3 regions of the Flavonifractor sp. DFI.6.63 genome follow, and region 2 is predicted to be linked to each of the others. Evidence: riboswitches for the same ligand, from Rfam matches in the RefSeq annotation. Region 2 holds a riboswitch; each other region holds the start of a gene.
The links. Region 2 has a riboswitch for thiamine pyrophosphate ahead of thiW (energy coupling factor transporter S component ThiW). Riboswitches for the same ligand answer to the same signal wherever they lie in the genome.
Positions count from the first base shown of each region.

Region 1 (6,317 bases), on a different contig from region 2:
AGTGCTGGGCCCCAAAGCCCCCGGCCTGGTCATGGCCAGCACCGGCCCCGATATTCTGGACGCCCACTCAGTCTCCGAGCGGGCCCCTCTGGACACGCTGCCCGATTACGCCCTGCTGCTGGCGGGTACGCTGGAGGCCCTGTAGCGCACCGGCGTACCGCGCTCTCCCGCAGGGGTGCCTTACAGAGTTCCGCCGTCCGCAGACGGGGGAAGGAAATGCCCCTCCTCAGGACGGACAGGGCGACTTTTCCGCAGGAATCGAGTCCTGGCCGTCCTGTAGCCCCCCTGCCGGAAAAGGCCAGGCCTTTTTCGACAGGGACAAGGACCGGGCCCGGCAAATGCCGGGCCCGGTCCTTGTCCTTGTTTTAATATCGCTTATCCAGAATCGCGACGATCTGGGCCACGCAGCTTTCGTCACAGGAGCTCAGAATGCGCGCGCCCCAGTCCCGCACCTCCTGCGCGCAGTTGGACGGGGCGAAGGGAATGGCCGAGACGGCCAGCATGGGGATGTCGTTCTGATTGTCCCCCACGCAGTAAATGTTCCGCTCCTCAATGCCCAGCAGCCGGGCCAGGCAGCGCACCATGCCGCCCTTGGTACTGCCCTTGGCGGTCAGCTCCAGCAGCACGGCGTTGGAGAAGATGGCCTCATAGTGCTCTGCCCAACGTTCCAGGATGTAGCGCTGAACGGACCGCAGCAGGGGATTGCGCTGCTGGAGGATGGCCTTGGTCCAGGGCAGGGGCATCTCCAGGATGGGCCGTTCGGTATAGGCGGCCTGGGCCCGGCGCAGATGATGAAAGGTGACCTCGTTGGGCTGATAGGCATAGATCTCGTCCTGGTGATAGGCCTCAAAGCCGATCTCCGGGAAGCGGCGGGCCACCTCCTGCAGGTCCCGGGCCGCCCGCCGGGGCAGGAAGGTCTCACGGACCACCCGGTCGGCTTGGAAGTCGTACAGGCAGGCGCCGTTGGAGAGGACGACCGGCGCGTTGATGGGTACGCTGGCGGCGTGGGGCGCAAAGGTGGGGTGGGCCCGCCCGGTGGCTACGGTAAAGATCCCGCCCGCGCCGGTAAAATAGTCGAGCGCGCGCCGGTTCTCCTCGGACACCCGCAGGTCGGAGCCGTACAGCGTGTCGTCAAAATCGCTGACCAGAAGCACACCGTTGAACTTGCCCAAATGCGTCACACCTTATTTCTTCAGATCGGCCCCCGTAAAGTACTTTTTCAGCGGTGCATAGAGGATACCGAAAATCACCAGGCACAAAACGATGTCAATGCCCACATAGCTGCCGTTGTAGACCAGCGAGTAGAGGGAGGGGTTATCAAACACCGTGCCGAAGATCTCCGTCGGGGCCACAATCTTATAAATGGTAATACCGCTGATGTAGTGGATGATGAACCGGGCCGCGCCGCCCAGGATGCTGCCCCAGAAAATGCCGCCCGGCTTGCCCTTGCCCAGGCCGGCCACGCCGATGACGCCGAAGGCCAGCACATAGTCCAGCAGGATGGACTGCCAGCCCCAGCTCACCGCGCCCTGGATAAACACCTGGAGAATCCCAAAGGCAAAGCAGGCGATCAAGCCGCCGCCCATGCCCCAGCGTACGCAGAACAGCAGCAGGGGCAGCATCTCCAGCGAGACGGAGCCGCCCTGAGGCAGCTCGAACACCTTCAGCAGCCCCAGCACGAGGGACAGGGCGATCATGATCGCCCCTTCGCAGAGCATCCGCACGCCCAGGTGCGATTTCTGATTGCTTGTGGTTGTCATAGAACAGATTCCTCCCAAAAAGATGTACCGCAGCGCAAACCGGGTGTAGCGCAATGCGGTACGGGAGAAACGACAATGTGTGCCGAATACTCTTCCTACGCCGGCATTACCCGGATCAGGTTCAAGGGACCGTGCGCCGCGATAGGCGTCCATCTCAGCCGGACATGCGTCCAGCGCCCCTGCTATTCGATTTGTCCTGCGGTTACTGCAAATTCTATACCAACTGCCGCAGTTTTGTCAATACCTGCGCAAAATAAGGGGGGAGCGGGCACTCCAGGGTCATGCGCCGTCCCGTCCGTGGGTGGGTGAAGGAGAGCCTGCGGGCGTGCAGGCACTGGCCCGCCAGGCCGGGGTAGGGCTTTTTGGCCCCGTATACCGTGTCCCCCAGCAGGGGATGCCCCAGCTTCGCCATGTGGACCCGGATCTGATGGGTGCGGCCGGTCTCCAGTCGGCACTGGATATGGGTATAGCCCCCCAACCGCTCCAACACCGTCCAGTGGGTCACCGCCTCCCGGCCGTGGAGCACATCCACCGCCATCCGTTTCCGGTCGGTGGGGTGCCGGGCGATGGGTGCGCGGACCGTACCGGCATCCTGCTTCAGATTGCCCACACACACGGCCTCGTATTCCCGGTAAAGGGAGTGATCCTGCAGCTGTTCGGCCAGCGCCAGGTGGGCAAAATCGTTTTTGGCCGCGATGATCAGACCGGAAGTGTCCCGGTCGATCCGGTGCACGATCCCGGGGCGCAGCGCCCCGTTGATGCCCGAGAGGGACGCTCCGCAGTGATACAGCAGCGCGTTGACCAGGGTCCCGTCCGGATGGCCCGGCGCAGGGTGGACCACCAGCCCCACGGGCTTGTTGACCACGATCACGTCGCCGTCCTCGTAGATCACATCCAGCGGGATCTTTTGGGGGAGCACGTCAATCGGGGCAGGGTCGGGCAGGACGACGGTAAACACGTCGCCGGGGGCGGTCTTGTCATTCTTCTTTACCCGCCCGCCGCCGCGGGTGACCGCGCCCTCCTCCAGCAGCCGCTGGGCGGCGGAGCGGGTCAGCTCCGGCAGGGTGCGGGCGAGGAACTGGTCCACCCGCTCCCCGGCCCGGTCAGCCGTCAGATGGAGCGGCGTCATCCTGCTTCTCCCGTTTCTCGTACTTATCGTAGAAAAAGATCACGTACACGCACAGGGCGATGCCCCCCAGCACCACACAGATATCCGCCACATTGAAGACGGGGAAATCCAGGAACAGCGTGCGGAACATATCGGTCACGAAGCGCAGGAAGGCCCGGTCGATCAGGTTGCCCACCGCACCGGCCAGCACCACCGCCAGGGCGCAGCGGGCAAAGGGATGCCGCAGCACGCCCTTTACCAGCGCCGCCGCCAGCGCCACGGAGACCGCCAGGGAGATGATGGTCAGAAGCCAGGTATGCCCGGTAAACAGGGAAAAGGCCGCCCCGGTGTTCTGCACATAGGTCAGGTCCAGCACACCGGGCAGAACGGGAAGGGAGCCCCCCAGCGGAATGTGGGCGCGTACCAAAAATTTCACCGCCTGGTCGAGGGCGACCAGAAGGGCCGCAAGGATCAAATACAGCATAAGCGCTCTCCTTTGCACGCCCATCGGGCGTTTGGTTCCCGGATAGTGTACCACAGGCGCCAAAACATTGCAATGCCCCGCCCCTGTTCCGGCGCGCCTTCGTGCGATCCGCTCTTGCGGCCCGGCGGCGGGCGCATTATAATGGGATTTGAGCACATTACAAAAAGGAGTGTCGTTTTGGAACGCGCAAAGGTCAGCATCATCGTGCCGGTATACAACGTGGCGGCGTATCTTCCCGCCTGTCTGGAGAGCATCCGCGTCCAGACCTGGCGGGAGATCGAGGTCATACTGGTGGACGACGGCAGCACGGACGAAAGCCTCTCCCTGTGCCGCGCGGCGGCGGAGCGGGACGCGCGCTTTCGGGTCATCCATCAGCAAAACGCAGGGGTCTCCGCCGCCCGCAACGCGGGACTGGCGGCGGCTACGGGGCAGTACCTCCAGTTTGTGGACGGGGACGACCGGCTCCTGTCCAACGCCACTGAGGTCCTGGTCCACGCCGCTCTGAGCACCGGCACCGACCTGGTGATCGCCCGTTTTTACCGGGTATCCGGTCAGCGCCAGGCGCTGCAGGGGCATATCCGGGGCCGCCGGGTGCTCACGCGGACAGAGTTTGCAGAGGAGATGGTCAAGGCCCCCGCCAACTTCTACTACGGGGTGCTTTGGAACAAGCTCTACCGCCGCAGCATTGTGGAGGCCCACCAGCTGCGCTGCCCGGAGGAGCTGAGCTGGTGCGAGGATTTTCTGTTCAATCTGGAGTACATCAAATATGTCCGTCTGGTGGCCGCCGTCCCGGAGCCGGTGTGCTGTTATATCAAACGGGAGGACAGTCTGGTCATGACCCAGCCCACCCTGCGCCGCACTCTGGAGATGAAGCAGAAGACCTTTTCCTATTACAAGGACCTCTATCAGACCCTGGACCTGTACGAGCGGCAAAAGGGCCGGGTCTACCGCTATCTGATCTCCGCCGCCACCGACGGCGGCAGTCTTGCCCTTCCGGAGCTGCCCCGCCTCCCGGCGCGGAAGGGGCGGCGCAGGCGCGCCGCCGTGCAAAGGCCTTGATAACGCCCCGCGACCAGACGGGAGCGCCCGTTCCGCCCTGCAGGCGGACGGGCGCTCCCGTCTGGTCGCTTATAGGAGATAGGCCAGGGCAGTGAATAGAACCGTCATCAGCAGGATGCCCCCCAAGCAGGTTCCTCCTCCGACCCCCCAGAGGAATTTTTGATTTTTTTGAATGCAGGGCCTTGTCAGAAACAGGGGGACATACCCTGCCGACGCCATGGTCATAAAGGAGAACATGGCGGACATGGTCACCGCCGCGCCGTACACCGTTACATTGATCCCGATGGTATCGCCATACGTAATGGCAAAGGGCATAGTCAGCGTCCCTACGATCAATCCCACCGCCGCATTGGCAAATACATTGGTGCAGATCGTAGAGACAAAACAGATCAGCAGCATGAACACAGGGAAGGGCAGTCCGGTGAAAATGGGCTCCATCAACGCGTTGAGCCAGCCCCGTACGCCCAGTTCCGGGTTGGCCAGCATGCCGCCGATCACGTTGAAAATGCACACGGCCAGAACGATGCCCCAGGAAATGCTGCTGCGGAAGGTCTGCTCTTCGTTCAGCAGCGGTTTGCCGTCCTCCCGCAGAAGGAAGAAAATTACCAGCGCCAAGATGAACCAGGTACACTGGTCAAAGGTGGAAAGCGCCTGCCCCAGGGGGCTGTCTGCAGGGAGAAAGGCCATGACCACCGAGTAGGCGATCGCAAACAGGAAAATCAGGCAGGCCAGGACCTGCTTGCGGGTCATACGCAGTTTGCCGCCCTGCTCGCCGCTGATACGGCTCACATCGAAGGCGCGCAGTTTGTCTGCGTCTACACGGCAGGCCTTCATCGTCAGGGCGAACAGGACGATAAACGCCATGGAAAAGACGATGATGGAGAGCATATACACCGCATAGTTCAGCACAATGCCGCTTTGCGCCATAGCGCTCAGTATCGCCCCGAAAATGACCAGCGGCAGGCCCTGGAAGGGGATCAGCGCCATCCCTATGCAGGCGGAAACAAAGGACCCCAGAGACATCCAGCGGTTAAAGCTTCCCTCTTTCTCGTACCCCAGGTTGTCAATGAGCGAATCCAGCAATGCAAGCACGAATACGATGCCGCCAATTTTGGCAAACGCGCCCATGACCCAGGCCGCAAAGAAAAAGACAAAGCAGAACAGGTAGGGCTTTCCCCGAAGCACCTTCCGCGTGAGCAGCCATTTGGAGATAAACTCACCCGCTCCGGTGGAAATAATGGTCTGACAGAGTACGTAGGCAAAAATGATCTGAACCACGGTGGAGTTCCCGAAGGTGGCCGCCATTAGGGAACTGGGGGTATACGCATCTGTGAGCAGGACCGCCAGAAAGCCCAGCAGCGACGGCAAAATCAGCCCAAACTCCGAATTGGAGAGCAGGAAAATCAATCCGAAGAAAATGCCGATCGCCTGAATGCCGGTCTGCGTGATCCCGCCCCACGGCGGGCAGACCCGCCCAAAAACAAAAATGAAAAACAGCCCGACCAGCAGCTTAACGATATAAGCGGTATAGGTTTGCTTTTTGATGCCTGTATCCGGCATACGACTCCCTCCTCTTATCTTTATTCTCACCCTTATCCCATCTCTTCCAGCAGGTCCTCCAGGTAGCTGCTGCCCGTATAGGCGTCCGTAAGGTTCTGCACCCCCGTTTCCGTGACCGCGTAAGTATTGCCGTACAGCAGTCCGTCCGATCGCCCCACCACGCTGGGATGCAGCGTCAGGATCATATTGGGCTTGAGCTCCATTTTATTGGGCGCGCCGATATCAATACCGTCCCCCAAATCCGCGCCCATGCCGTGACCGGACCATACGCCCGCGTGACAGCCGCGCTTTTTCACAACCTGCGCAATGGCCTCGTCCACGTCGCAGATCCGGTTTCCGGGCCGCG
Region 1 is NZ_JANGBE010000001.1:99,150-105,466, forward strand. Features, by position in the region: gene NE547_RS00420 (M20/M25/M40 family metallo-hydrolase) at 1-145, shown strand, start outside; gene NE547_RS00425 (HAD-IIB family hydrolase) at 366-1,181, opposite strand; gene NE547_RS00430 (energy-coupled thiamine transporter ThiT) at 1,185-1,760, opposite strand; TPP riboswitch at 1,835-1,951, opposite strand; gene NE547_RS00435 (RluA family pseudouridine synthase) at 1,975-2,889, opposite strand; gene lspA (signal peptidase II) at 2,864-3,352, opposite strand; gene NE547_RS00445 (glycosyltransferase) at 3,530-4,411, shown strand; gene NE547_RS00450 (hypothetical protein) at 4,481-5,971, opposite strand; gene NE547_RS00455 (Xaa-Pro peptidase family protein) at 6,004-6,317, opposite strand, start outside.
Region 1: it holds a riboswitch for thiamine pyrophosphate, as region 2 does, so the genes downstream of both, NE547_RS00430 (energy-coupled thiamine transporter ThiT) here and thiW (energy coupling factor transporter S component ThiW) in region 2, are expected to answer to the same signal.

Region 2 (6,317 bases):
CCAGTCGAAGCTCCGCCGGGCATCCGCCATGGCGTCGTCCAGGTCCCGGGCGTGGGGGATCTTTTTGGCGATATCCGCCGCGTGGGCCGCGATCTTGGAGGCCACGATGCCCTGCTTCACGTCCTCCACGTTGGGCAGGGCCAGGTGCTCCGCCGGGGTGACGTAGCACAGGAAGGCCGCGCCGGAGGCCGCCGCGATGGCCCCGCCGATGGCGGAGGTGATGTGGTCGTAGCCCGGGGCGATGTCGGTGACGATGGGGCCCAGCACATAGAAGGGGGCCCCCATGCAGATGGTCTGCTGGAGCTTCATGTTGGCTTCGATCTGGTCCATGGGCATATGGCCGGGACCCTCCACCATTACCTGCACGTCCCTGGCCCAGGCCCGTTTGGTCAGCTCGCCCAGCCGCACCAGCTCCTCGATCTGGCACACGTCGCTGCCGTCGGCCAGGCAGCCGGGCCGGCAGGCGTCCCCCAGGGAGATGGTCACGTCGTACTCCCGGCAGATGTCCAGGATCTGGTCAAAATACTGGTAGAAGGGGTTCTCCTCCCCCGTCATGCTCATCCAGGCAAAGACCAGGGAGCCGCCCCGGGAGACGATGTTCATCTTCCGCTTGTGGGTCTTGATCTGGTCGATGGTCTTGCGGGTGATGCCGCAGTGGAGGGTGATGAAGTCCACCCCGTCCTGGGCGTGGAGGCGGATCACGTCGATGAAGTCCTGGGCGGTCAGGGTGGCCAGGTCCCGCTGGTAGTGGATGACGCTGTCATACACCGGCACGGTGCCGATCATGGCCGGGCACTCCCGGACCAGCTTCTGGCGGAAGGGCTGGGTGTTGCCGTGGGAGGACAGGTCCATGATGGCCTCCGCCCCCATGCGGACGGCGGCCATGACCTTCTCCATCTCCACATCGTAGTCCTTGCAGTCCCGGGACACACCCAGGTTCACGTTGATCTTGGTGCGCAGCATGGAGCCCACGCCGTTGGGGTCCAGGCAGGTGTGGAGCTTGTTGGCGCAGATGGCCACCTGGCCCCGGGCCACCAGGTCCCGGATCTCCTCCTCCGTGCGGTACTCCTTGGCGGCCACCGCCTTCATCTCAGGGGTGACGATCCCCTTCCGGGCCGCTTCCATCTGTGTGGCATATTCTCTCATAGTGATCGTTCCTTTCAGACTGATTCTTTTTCTTCGGCAAAAATTCCGCGCAAAGCAAAGTTATGGGCCATAGGTCCGCTGCCCTTCCCCAGATCCAGCATGGCGCTCAGAGCGCCGGAGATGTAGTCCTTGGCTCTCTGGATGGACTCCTCCAGGGTAAAGCCCTTGGCCAGATTGGACGCGATGGCGGAGGACAGGGTGCAGCCGGTGCCGTGGGTGTTGGGATTGTCGATCCGCTTCCCCGGAAACCATCTGGCCTGACCATCGGCGTACAGCAGGTCGTCGGCATCGCTGACGCTGTGGCCGCCTTTCACCAGGACGGCGCAGCCGTGGGCCTGAGAAATGGCCCTGGCCGCCGCCTCCATGTCTCCCCGGCTCCGGATGGTCAGCCCGGACAGTACCTCCGCCTCCGGGATGTTGGGGGTGACCAGGTCGGCCAGGGGCAGCAGCCTGGCCTTCAGGACGGAGACAGCCTCCGTCTCCATCAGGGCCGAGCCGCTGGTGGCCACCATCACCGGGTCCACCACGATATGCTCCGCCTTCCAGTCCGTCAGGGCTTGGGCGATGGCCTCGATGAGCGGCCCGCCGGACACCATGCCGATCTTCACCGCGTCGGGGCGGATATCCGAAAAGATCATGTCCAGCTGCTGCCGGAGAAAATCGGGCGGGACCTCCATGATCCCGGTGACGCCGGTGGTATTCTGGGCCGTCAGCGCCGTGATGGCGCTCATGCCGTACACCCCGTTCATGGTCATGGTTTTCAGATCAGCCTGAATTCCGGCGCCTCCGCTGCAGTCGCTGCCTGCAATGGTCAATGCTGTTTTCATGGGATAGGCCTCCTTTGTGGTTCAGCATTGTTTTGTTAAGCGGCATAAGGTGGTGCCCCCAATGTGCCGCTGGATACGTTATTCCTTTCTCAACTCGTCAAAGGCCTGCCGCAGCCCCGCCGCAGCCGCCCTGGGGTCGGCAGACTTCATGATGGCGGAGACCACGCAGATGCCTGCGATGGGGATGCCCTTCAGCACCCCCAGGTTGTCCCGGTTCAGCCCGCCGATGGCGTTCACCGGGATGGGCACCGCTTTGCAGATCTCCCCCAGGGTTTCGGTGGAGGTGATGACGGTGACCACCTTGGTGGTGGTGGGGTAGATGGCCCCCACTCCCAGGTAGTCCGCCCCCTGCTCCAGGGCCTCCAGAGCCTGGGGCACCGTTTTGGCGGTGGCCCCCACAATCTTGTCCGGCCCCAGGAGCTTTCGGGCCAGCTCCACCGGCATGTCGGACTGGCCCACATGGACCCCGTCCGTCTCCGCCGCCAGGGCCACGTCCACCCGGTCGTCCACCACCAGCGGCACCTGGTAGCGCCTGGCGAGGGCGTGGACCTTCCGGGCCAGATGGATATACTCCCGGGTGGACCGCTCCTTCTCCCGCAGCTGCAGGAAGGTCACGCCCCCCTGGAGGGCCTGCTCCACCTTTTCCAGAAATGCCGCCTCAGACAGGCCGGTGCTGTCGGTCACCAGGTAGAGGGTGGTATCAAGGTTCTTCATTGCAAAATTCCTCCGTCCGTTCACAGGCTTGGATGGTCTCCCCATCCAGGGTGGAGAGCTGGTCCAGCAGGTTCACCAGAAAGGTGCCGCTGCCCTTGGGTGTGGCCGCCTTTTCCCCCGCTACCCCCAGGGTGACGCAGGCCGCCTTCGCCGCCTCCAAAGGGGAGGCGGCGGCCAGAAAGCAGGCGCACAGGGCACCCAGCATACAGCCCGTCCCGGTGACGCTCCCCAGCTGCGGGGTGCCGTTGTGTATGGCCGTGGTCCCCGTCCCGTCGGCCACCAGGTCGGCCGCGCCGCTGGCCAGCACCACGCAGTCGTAGCGGCGGGCCAGCTCACCGGCGGCCCGGGCCGCCGCCGCCGGGGTGAGGGCTTTGTCTCCGTCCACGCCGGAGGCGGTGTAGTCCGGCCGGGCCAGGGCGTTGATCTCGGCGTAGTTGCCCTTGAGCACCGCCGGCGGGAAGTGCTCCAGCAGCCGGTTGGCGTAGTCCCGGCGCAGCCGGGAGCAGGCCACCCCCACCGCGTCCAGGACCACAGGCACCCCGTTCTTCCGGGCCGCTCCGGCGGAGCGCTCCATGGCCTCCATCCGCACATCGGTGATGTTGCCCAGGTTGAACAGCAGGGCCGCAGCCGTGGCGGTGATCTCTTCCACCTCCCGGGGGTGCTCCGCCATAATGGGCCGGGCCCCCAGGGCCAGCACGGCGTTGGCGCACTGGGTAATGGAGATGGGATTGGTGATGGCGTGGATCAGCGGGTCCGCCTCCCGCAGGGTGCAGAGCATCTGGGAGATTCTCTCACTCACCGGCCTCCGCCCCCTTTCGTTGGGCATACAGCAGGTAATAGACCAGAGCCATGACCACGAAGATGGCGATCATACCCCAGGCCGCCCAGTTCCACAGGGGGCCGGCGGTCTGGAACACCATGCCGGTGAGGATCTTGATGATGAGGTAGCCGATCACCCCCAGGGCGGCGATGGCAATGGCATTGGACAGAGGGCTGCTCCCCTCCTCAAAGCTCCGGTCGGAGAGCATCCGCTGGAACCGGGGGAGCATCCCTGCCCGGGCCAGCTGCCGCAGGAATATGAAGGCCACCGAGCCGCCGATGAGGGTGCCGCACAGGAAGGAGGGCACGTAGAACAGCCAGCTCAGTCCCTCCCGGTGCACCAGCAGGGTCATCACCGGATAGGAGACGATGGCGCCGATGATACCGGTACCCACCACCTCCCCGATGACGGCACAGATCAGCTTGCCCTTGGACGCCCGGTAGAGCACGCCGGACAGGAAGGCGCCGAACACCGCACCTGTGAGGGCCAGGGGCGGTATACCCATGGTGCTCATGCGGATGATCCCGATGAGGGTGGCGCACAGCAGGGCGTACCAGGGCCCCATGAGCACCGCGCACACGATGTTGATGAGGTGAGCGGTGGGACACATCCCCTCCACCCGGAGGATGGGGGAGATCACCACGCCGATGGCCACCATCATGGCCAGAAATACCATACGGAAGATCTTTTTGGATTGGTTCATGGCTTGACACTCTTTTCGTAAATCAGATTACGAAAGTAGACAGCTTTCGCACGGTCGAGGCTCCCTAGCCTCCTCTCACCCCGAAACACGGGTTCCCATCGCAGCATTTCTCAGGCGCAAGGCGCTCCCCTTCCACCCGCCGGTTTTTTCGACCCCTTTCCCTCCTTTCAGCACATAAAAAACGGGGATTATCCCGCTGGATAATCCCCGCCATAAAGCGAATTCCGCTGTTTCCCTACGTTGGCATTACCCAAATCAGGTTATCGGTCTAAGGTCATACCTTACTCTCAGCCTGTCACACAAGCTCCCGTTTTTTATTCTGTTATTGGGGTACAGTATATTCCCTTCTCCGGCAAAATGCAAGCTTTTTCGCCGCGGCATTTCAGCGGGAAAGCAGAATCCATAATTGAGGGGGAAATACCACGCGGGAAAAATATCAGACAGGAAACCGCATATCATGGCCTTTATTTCCGATAACACGGATGCTGAGGGCGCCAGTGCGCATATAACTGCCGGTTTTGATGGTCCTGGGGCCGAGATCCAACCCAATGTCTCGGGCAGTAAGTCCCTCAGGGTCCGGGAGCCGGAGGGGGAAAAGACAGCAAAAAGCCGCTGTTTCCTTTTGGAAACAGCGGCTTTTCTGGTGGACGATACAGGACTTGAACCTGTGACCTCCCGCACGTCAACATCGAAAAATGATTTTTTCTAACACTTTTTGGCGGTTTACAGCTGTTTCTCTTTTAGTTAGGTTGCTTTTTGATGCGTTTGAAGCACAGACTTTCCGGTTGTTCCAGCTCTGTCTGTGGCTGGCTGTGTGGTCAAAGAAATTGTCAAACTGGATTGTGAACTGGGTCAACTTAGAAAGCCGTATGCCCTCTGATTTCTATTTGGGAAAACTAGTGAACGAAGGCGATTTTAGTACGCTGTAGACAAAGATAGGGGATGGACAATAAAGTACACATCGCAAGTCAAGTACGCCAAACCTGCCTGGCATCAGCCATGTCTCCTGATCAAATTCGGAATGGGGCCAGGCTATTAGAATCTGCAGCAGACGGTTATCCCTGCCCATCATACTGCGCTAGAACTGGACCATAAAAAGCGGCGTGGCCAATACATGCATATTGCGCCGCTGATATGTACCATCTAGAGCACCGCCAAATCCATAGACATCCACACATTCACCACCAGTGCGCTGAGATGCCGCAGCATCCGGAGCTGTTGCGTTCCAATGGCTGCTCTGGCTTCCAGGGACAGCAACGCGACGAGAATGCCAAGCAGCAGAAATAGCCCCGAACATATAAAGGCGGCAGCGTAGTGCTATAGCCTTCGTCCTCGGAGAGCATCTGGCTCAATTGCACCAGTTGCTCGCAGTTCGGGTTGGCCGGGCGAGAAAAAGAATGACAAAATGCCCATCGTAGCTAAAAACAGGATATTAGATGATAAACATAAACTTTGTACATTAGAGCACCAACCTCAACCGGAACCAACCGTCTGTCAGGTCAAACTGGCAGACGGCTCCGTTTTTCTGGCAAAAAGCAGAGATGGAATGTACCTCAGACCGTGTCCCTCCTTTTGTGCTACCGGAAGACCGTTGCTGTCAAAGGTGACATTGGCAGTACAAGGATTCGTGAGTTCCAGCATGACACCAGGCGTCCCCACCATCTTGCACCGGATCTTTCGCTGTTTTCGGGGCAACGAGAGATTTGCGTGAATGGCATTTTCCAGGGCATTTGCCACGACGATGGCCAATTCGCCCTCATCCACCGGCAGGGTGCTAGGCGGAGAAAGCTTTGCCTCCACGGAGATCCCTTGATTTTGAGCCTGGTCAAAGCAAGAGGAAAACACCGCGTCCAGCACGGGAGGGCGACACCAGCGGATCTCCTTGTGCTCATCCAGCCGCTTTTGGGCAGCGTCCAGAAACTCCAGCGCGGACTTCTTGTCTCCACGCGATACCAGTTCTGTAACGGCCTGAAGCCGGTGGCGCAGGTCGTGGCGCTCCGTACGGATGGCGTCCTCCGCTGCCTTCACCGCTTCCATCCGGCTCTGAAGAGCGGACAGCTGCAAGGCCGACAGCTGTGCGCTGTGCCGTGCCTCCATCTCCCTTTGA
Region 2 is NZ_JANGBE010000003.1:18,031-24,347, reverse strand. Features, by position in the region: partial or broken gene thiC (phosphomethylpyrimidine synthase ThiC) at 1-1,146, opposite strand, end outside; gene thiD (bifunctional hydroxymethylpyrimidine kinase/phosphomethylpyrimidine kinase) at 1,161-1,973, opposite strand; gene thiE (thiamine phosphate synthase) at 2,052-2,687, opposite strand; gene thiM (hydroxyethylthiazole kinase) at 2,674-3,486, opposite strand; partial or broken gene thiW (energy coupling factor transporter S component ThiW) at 3,689-4,210, opposite strand; TPP riboswitch at 4,426-4,531, opposite strand; gene NE547_RS01955 (hypothetical protein) at 4,668-4,919, shown strand; gene NE547_RS01950 (sensor histidine kinase) at 5,705-6,307, opposite strand.

Region 3 (6,317 bases), on a different contig from region 2:
GGAGGCCACGATCTCCGCCGGGCCTCCGGCGGCGGCCACGGCCAGCATGTAGTGGGTGTAGGACAGGTTGGCCAGGGCGGGCTGCACGGCGAAGACCTGTGCCTCCGGGATGCCGAGGCGGGCCATGTAGGCCCGGTGCAGCCGCATTTCGCCGCCCAGGATGGCGTCCAAATTGACGGAGAAGATGCGCATCAGCTCCGGGTCCCGGGCCTTGATCACTCCGTAGGCAAAGACCCGTGCGTAATCGAAAAGGTACCGGTAGTCCTGCAGCAGAAACCACCGAAACTGCTCCAGCGGCAGGGTGCCGTCGCCGATGCCCCGGACAAAGGGATGGGCATGGCAGGCCTCCCACACGGGGCGGGCGGCCTGGTACAGACGCTGTGTTACCGTCATACGGCGCTCCTCCAATCCAAAAGAGTCTCGTCGGCCAGGGCGGAGAGCGCAGGCCAGTCTGAGGCGTAAGCGGGCTCTGAAACAGCCACGGTGTAAAAGCCCGCGTCCCGGGCGGTTCGGGCGGCGTAGAGGGCGTCTTCAAAGACGGCGGTCTCCGCCGGCTGCGCGCCCAGCCGGCGGGCCGCCGACAGGTACACGTCCGGATGCTCCTTGCTCACGCCCAGCGTTTCGCAGCTCAGAATAAAGTCAAACAGTCCGTCCACCCCCAGCCGGGAGAGGCAGGCGCGGGACAGCGGCTCGGCGGTGGCCGTGGCCACGCACAGGCGGCACCCGCGGCCCCTCAGCCGCTCCAGATATTCTTTTGCTCCGGGCTTCAGGTCCACATCCTTCCGGTAGCGGACGTCCATGATGGCCTCCATCTCGTCCACGATGCGCTGGGGCGGGCCGGGAATGCCGAAGGCGTCCATAAAGCAGGCGGCCCCCTCCAGCATGGTCATGGACTCCATCGCCCGCAGCAGCGCCTCCTCCGGGCGGATGCCGCGGGCCCCCAGATAGTCAAGGCCCAGGTTTTTCCAATAGCGCATGGAGTCCACCAGGGTGCCGTCCATGTCAAAAATACAAAAGCGCTTATCCATGGCGTCCCACCAGTTCCTCGGCCAGCGTCCGCAGACGGGCGGCCGCAGCCCCCGCGTCGCGCTGGGCGAAGAGTGCGGACACCACCGCCACGCCGTCCACGCCGCTGCCCTTCAGGGCCGGGAGATTGTCGGCGTTGATCCCGCCGATGGCTACCACCGGGATGGTCACGGCGTCGCAGATGGCGCGCAGCCGGGCAAGCGTCAGGCTCCCGGCGTCCGCTTTGGTGGTAGTGGAGAACACCGCTCCCGCGCCGATGTAATCCGCCCCGGCCTGCTCGGCGGCTACGGCGGCGTCTACGGTGTTGGCGGAAATGCCCAGGATCTTGTCCGGGCCGATGAGGGAGCGCACCGGTTTGCCCGCCAGATCGGACTGCCCCATGTGAACTCCGTCGGCGCCGCATTCCAGCGCCACTTCAATGGAGTCGTTGACCACGAAGGGGACGTGGTACCGGGCGGCCTGAGCCTGCAGGCGCTTGGCTTCCGCCAGAAAAGCATCCCGCTCCAGGGCCTTCTCCCGGATCTGGAGGAAGGTGGCGCCGTTGGCAAGCACACGCTCCACATCCTCGGTAAGGGGGCGTCCGTTCAGCCAGGTGCGGTCGGTGACCGCGTACAGCAGCAGGGAGGCGCGGATCTCATCCTTGGTAAACTTCATAGCGGACTCCTTCTCTCAATTGGGTTTCGGTGAGGCGGAACACCCCGTCGATCAAATGCGTGCGGAAGCTGGCGTTGCCGGCGCCGCTGCGCAGGCGGTGCGCCTCGGCCAGCTCCCCCGCCACCCCGAGGGCGGCCGCGGCTGCGGCTGCGGCCGCAAAGGGATGTTCCGGCGATGCTCCGCAGAAAGCGCCGGTCAGGGCGGCGAGCATGCACCCGCTGCCGGTGATGCGGGCCATGGTGGGTACGCCGTTATGGAGCAGCAGGGTCCTGTGCCCGTCGGAGACGATGTCGGTAGCGCCGGAGAGGGCGATCACCGCCCCGGTGCGCCGGGCCAGGCGTTCGGTCAGCTCTGCCGCTTGGGGCAGCGTTTGTTGGGTAACGGCGTCCCCGGCGGATACGTCCACCCCGCTGCCGCCCCGCTGCCCCAGGGCCAGGGAGCGGATCTCGGAAGCATTGCCGCGGATGACGGCAAAGCCAAGCACCGCCAGCAGGCGGCGGCAGGCCTGCCGCCGCAGCGTGGTGGCTCCGGCGGCCACCGGGTCCAGTACCACGGGGATTCCAAGGGCGTTGGCCGTTTTCCCGGCCAGGAGCATGGCCTCCAGCTCCCCGACGGCTCCCAGGTTGAGCACCAGAGCCTGGGCCCCCGCGACCGATTCTTCCACCTCGCGGAGGTCGTGGGCCATGGTGGGAGATCCGCCGGCGGCCAGGATCATGTTGGCGCAGTCGTTGACGGTGACAAAGTTGGTAATGCACTGTACCAGGGGCGCGGCGCTCCGCACCGCCCGGAGCCGGGCGGCAAATTCGGCTGGCTGCATAGGTCCCTCCCCCTTAACGGTTGAGTTGATTCAGCATCCGGTTCAGAGCGCCGGAGTGCCTGAGAAGGAGAAGGACGGCGCAGCCCATCCCGCCGCCCACGGCAGCGGAGGGAACATAGAAGGGGATGTAGTAGAAGGGAGAGTGAGGGGGGAGACCGTAGAATAGCCGCATCAGTGGGTAAACGGCTATGGCGCTGAGGATGCCGGTGCCGAATACCTCGCCGGCATACGCCAGCCAGAGCTTGCGCGTTTTCTGATACAGCAGGGCGGAGAGAAACGCGCCGAACACGGCGCCCACCAGAGCCTGGATGGTCCGCCCCGTGAGCACCATCCGCAGCAGCCCGGTCAGGGCGGCGGCGGCCAGCCCGTACCAGGGGCCCAGGAACACGGCCCCCAGAAGGTTGCAGAAATGCTGGAAGGGCGCCATAGCGGGAAAATAGACGAAGGTGGAGAGCACGAAGCTCAGCACGGCCAGCATGGTGGTAAGCGCCATTTTTCGTACTGAGACGCCGCCGGCCCGGGTCATGGCGGACGCAGAATGAATCGGTTGCATCGGAATTTCCTCCTCCCTTACAGGGTTTGATAGCGGCCCGTCTTATCCGCAATGGTCCAGACGCCGTCGGGCTTGTAGCTGATCTTTACGTAGCTCATCACGCTGGGGGAGCCTGCCCGCACACAGATGCGGCAGCATTCCTTTACAAGATCCAGAAGCTGGTCCAGCTCACCCTCCAGCGTGGTCTCAAAAGGGCCTACCGCATAGTGCAGGCCGGTGGAGGCCAGGTAGGAAATGACCTCGTCCACGATGCGGCGGGTCTCCTCCTGCTCCAGGACCTTGGGAAGGACCTGGATGGCGACGCTCGCATTCATTGCACGGCGCCCCCTTCCAAAATGGCATAATTGTGTTTCAGCGGACCGCTGCCGCCGCCCAGGTCCAGCCCGGCCTCCAGGGCGGCGGTGATGTAGGCCTTGGCCATTCCGACCGCCTCGGGCAGGGCGTGGCCCAGGGCCAGGAAAGAGGCGATGGCGGAGGACAGCGTGCAGCCCGAACCGTGATTGTTGGGGTTGTCTACCCGGCACGCCCGGAACCAGCGGGCCGTGCCGCCGTGCCAGAGCAGATCGTCCGCATCGGCCGTCCGGTGACCGCCTTTTACCAGCACGGCGCCGGGGAGAACCGTTCCGACGGCCTCGGCGGCCCGGAGCATATCCGCCTCATCCCCGATGGGGAAACCGCATAGCCGTTCCGCCTCCGGAAGGTTGGGGGTGATGACTTCTGCCAGGGGGAAGAGCTCTTCCATCAGGGCGGAAAGCGCGCTCTCCCGCATCAGGCTGCTGCCGCTGGTGGCCGCCATCACCGGATCGACTACGATGTGCGCGGCCTGGTACTCCCGCAGCTTAGCCCCAATGGTGCGGATGATGTCCGCGTTGGATACCATGCCGATCTTTACCGCATCGGGGCGAATGTCCCGAAAGACGCAGTCCAGCTGCTGCCCTACGAATGCGGGAGCGGCTTCCAGCACGCCGTAGACCCCGGTCGTGTTTTGAGCCGTAAGCGCGGTGACGGCGCTCATGCCGTACACCCCCAGACAGGTCATGGTCTTCAGATCGGCCTGGATACCTGCCCCACCGCTGGAGTCACTGCCGGCGATGGTCAATACTGTTTTCATTTCGATACCTCCCAAAGAAAAAACTCGGAACGCCCGTCCAGGAGCGCTCCGAGTAATAGACTTTGACGGCTGGGGCCGCAAAGGGCCCAAGCCGTATGTTACTCACTGCGTCCCTACGTTGGCATTATCCACATCAGGTAAGGTCGGGATGTTTCCCCTCTCAGCCCTTCTTCAGAGCTCCCTTGCAGGCAACCATATTGACTTGTCGCAGAAGAAACCGCAGTGCGGCTCATTCTGCAACCATTACTATAACACAGGAATGAACGAAAGTAAAGATGAAACCGAAGGAGGAATGTTTCGCTCGCCCCAAAGGCCGGAAGAAATGCGTATAGAACGTTTTTTGTTTTTCGATAGCGCGTCAAGAAGGCGGAGGATGAGTACAAGGCGGCATGCCCAAACGGGTTATCCGTCCGATGATCTGTTGAATGGCTGCAGCAGGGAGGCATGGCGCCCTGGTGCCGGGGATTATTTTGTACGGCGCTCCCCCCCTGGGGGGGAGCGCCGTATTGGCAGTGTGCAGGCCGCCCTATGCTTTGGACCAACTTCAAATATACTGCGCGGCGTTGTGCCCAAAGTTTGATTTCGTCCATGGTAATAAAGGCATACCTGGTATCACAAATAGTGACAGACGCGACCGTGCTCAGATCAAATGCTTTTTTCGGTATAAACTGATATTTGGAATCGTCATCGTTTGATGACCGGCCGCCGGCGTAAACGCTTGGGATTTGGCCGATTACTTCCGATGTTCCATCTTAAGGCAACACCGCACAATTCCCCACGCACGTCTTGGCGGCCAATTTGCCCCACAAATGCGTTGCAAAACCTTGCAATACAAAAAGTATTCCTGCGGTTTCGCGCCTTTTTGCGGCACAAATTTTCGCGCCGATCCGCACGCGTTGAAGCATGCGGTAATGCCTTAATAATTTAGCCTCGCCCCACGCAGAGTTTCGTCCACGCTCGCCCACCCGTTCTTGGAAAACAGGGATCTTGTAATGATGGCACGAGACTCAGGCAACGCCTCGATATCTTCCGGACCGGCGATTTGATCAACTGCTTGATCCGCGTTCGATATGGTTGCCCACTCCGCGATACCCGGACGCTCAAGTTCTAACCTCAATCTATCCTGCACAGATTGAACTGTTCAGCTTGGCGTTCAGTAGGCCTGTTTAATTCTCAAGAATCAATTTCTTCCATCATTGTGGGGAAAAAATACTTAGTACCGTCAATGGTAATAGACTCTACCGCGCTCAAATCAAATGCCTGCTTTGGTGTAAATTGGTATCTTTGTTTGCCCTCATATACGGCATCCGGAGTTCTGCCGCTAGGCTGCAACCAAATGCCCGCTAAGTTACGTGGGATTTCGTCAATCACATCGGATGTTCTGTCTTTGTAATTTACCGATGCTCCCTGCAACGCCTCATTTACGCTAACGGTCCAATTGTTACGGAACAGACCTCGTATAAAATTTCCTTTTATATCTTCCATCCCAGGAGCCAACGGCATTTCTGGATCTACCTGAATTTTGACTTGTTCTGCGTTAGATTCTGTTGTCCATTGTGATAGACCCGGTGTTTCAAGAGCCAACTCAATATATCCGGCGCAAATTGCAATTTGAGTGATTTTGCCTTCCGATACGTAGTCAGGAACATCGGGCATCTCAGGGCGCAGGCCCCACACAGCTTCGAAATGGGCTTTCGTATTTTCGATGGGTATATCCACCGGGATGCTGATCATCTGACTTGCTGTAACGGGGATCACGATGGGACCATAGCGCTCTTCCGGTTTCAGATTATGGGTCAGTTCAAGCGTTAGTTCAACCTGCTCGATCTGCCTCAATTCCTCGCCGTACACAAATACTTTGACCAGTGCCGTTTGTGTTTCCGGATCATAGCTGGTTTGCTCCGTGTGGAAGGTACAACCTACCGTGCTCATTCCGCTCAAATCCCACTCGTATTCTGGAGAGGCGTTCTCGGCAAGGATCGCTGCAATTTGTTCCGGAACTGGCGAAATTGCTATATATGCATAAAGCCGTTCTTCCGCGCACATGGTGGACATCAGCGTCACTTGGACATCCTTCAGTTCTTCCGCTGTTTTTTCAACATCGTTATATTCCGTCCATTCCGGGATAGGAGTTTCAGCAGAGATACCCATATCCA
Region 3 is NZ_JANGBE010000033.1:13,926-20,242, reverse strand. Features, by position in the region: gene tenA (thiaminase II) at 1-393, opposite strand, end outside; gene NE547_RS14550 (HAD-IA family hydrolase) at 390-1,028, opposite strand; gene thiE (thiamine phosphate synthase) at 1,021-1,680, opposite strand; gene thiM (hydroxyethylthiazole kinase) at 1,661-2,497, opposite strand; gene thiW (energy coupling factor transporter S component ThiW) at 2,511-3,050, opposite strand; gene NE547_RS14530 (thiamine-binding protein) at 3,068-3,364, opposite strand; gene thiD (bifunctional hydroxymethylpyrimidine kinase/phosphomethylpyrimidine kinase) at 3,361-4,161, opposite strand; TPP riboswitch at 4,254-4,355, opposite strand; gene NE547_RS14520 (hypothetical protein) at 5,335-6,317, opposite strand, start outside.
Region 3: it holds a riboswitch for thiamine pyrophosphate, as region 2 does, so the genes downstream of both, thiD (bifunctional hydroxymethylpyrimidine kinase/phosphomethylpyrimidine kinase) here and thiW (energy coupling factor transporter S component ThiW) in region 2, are expected to answer to the same signal.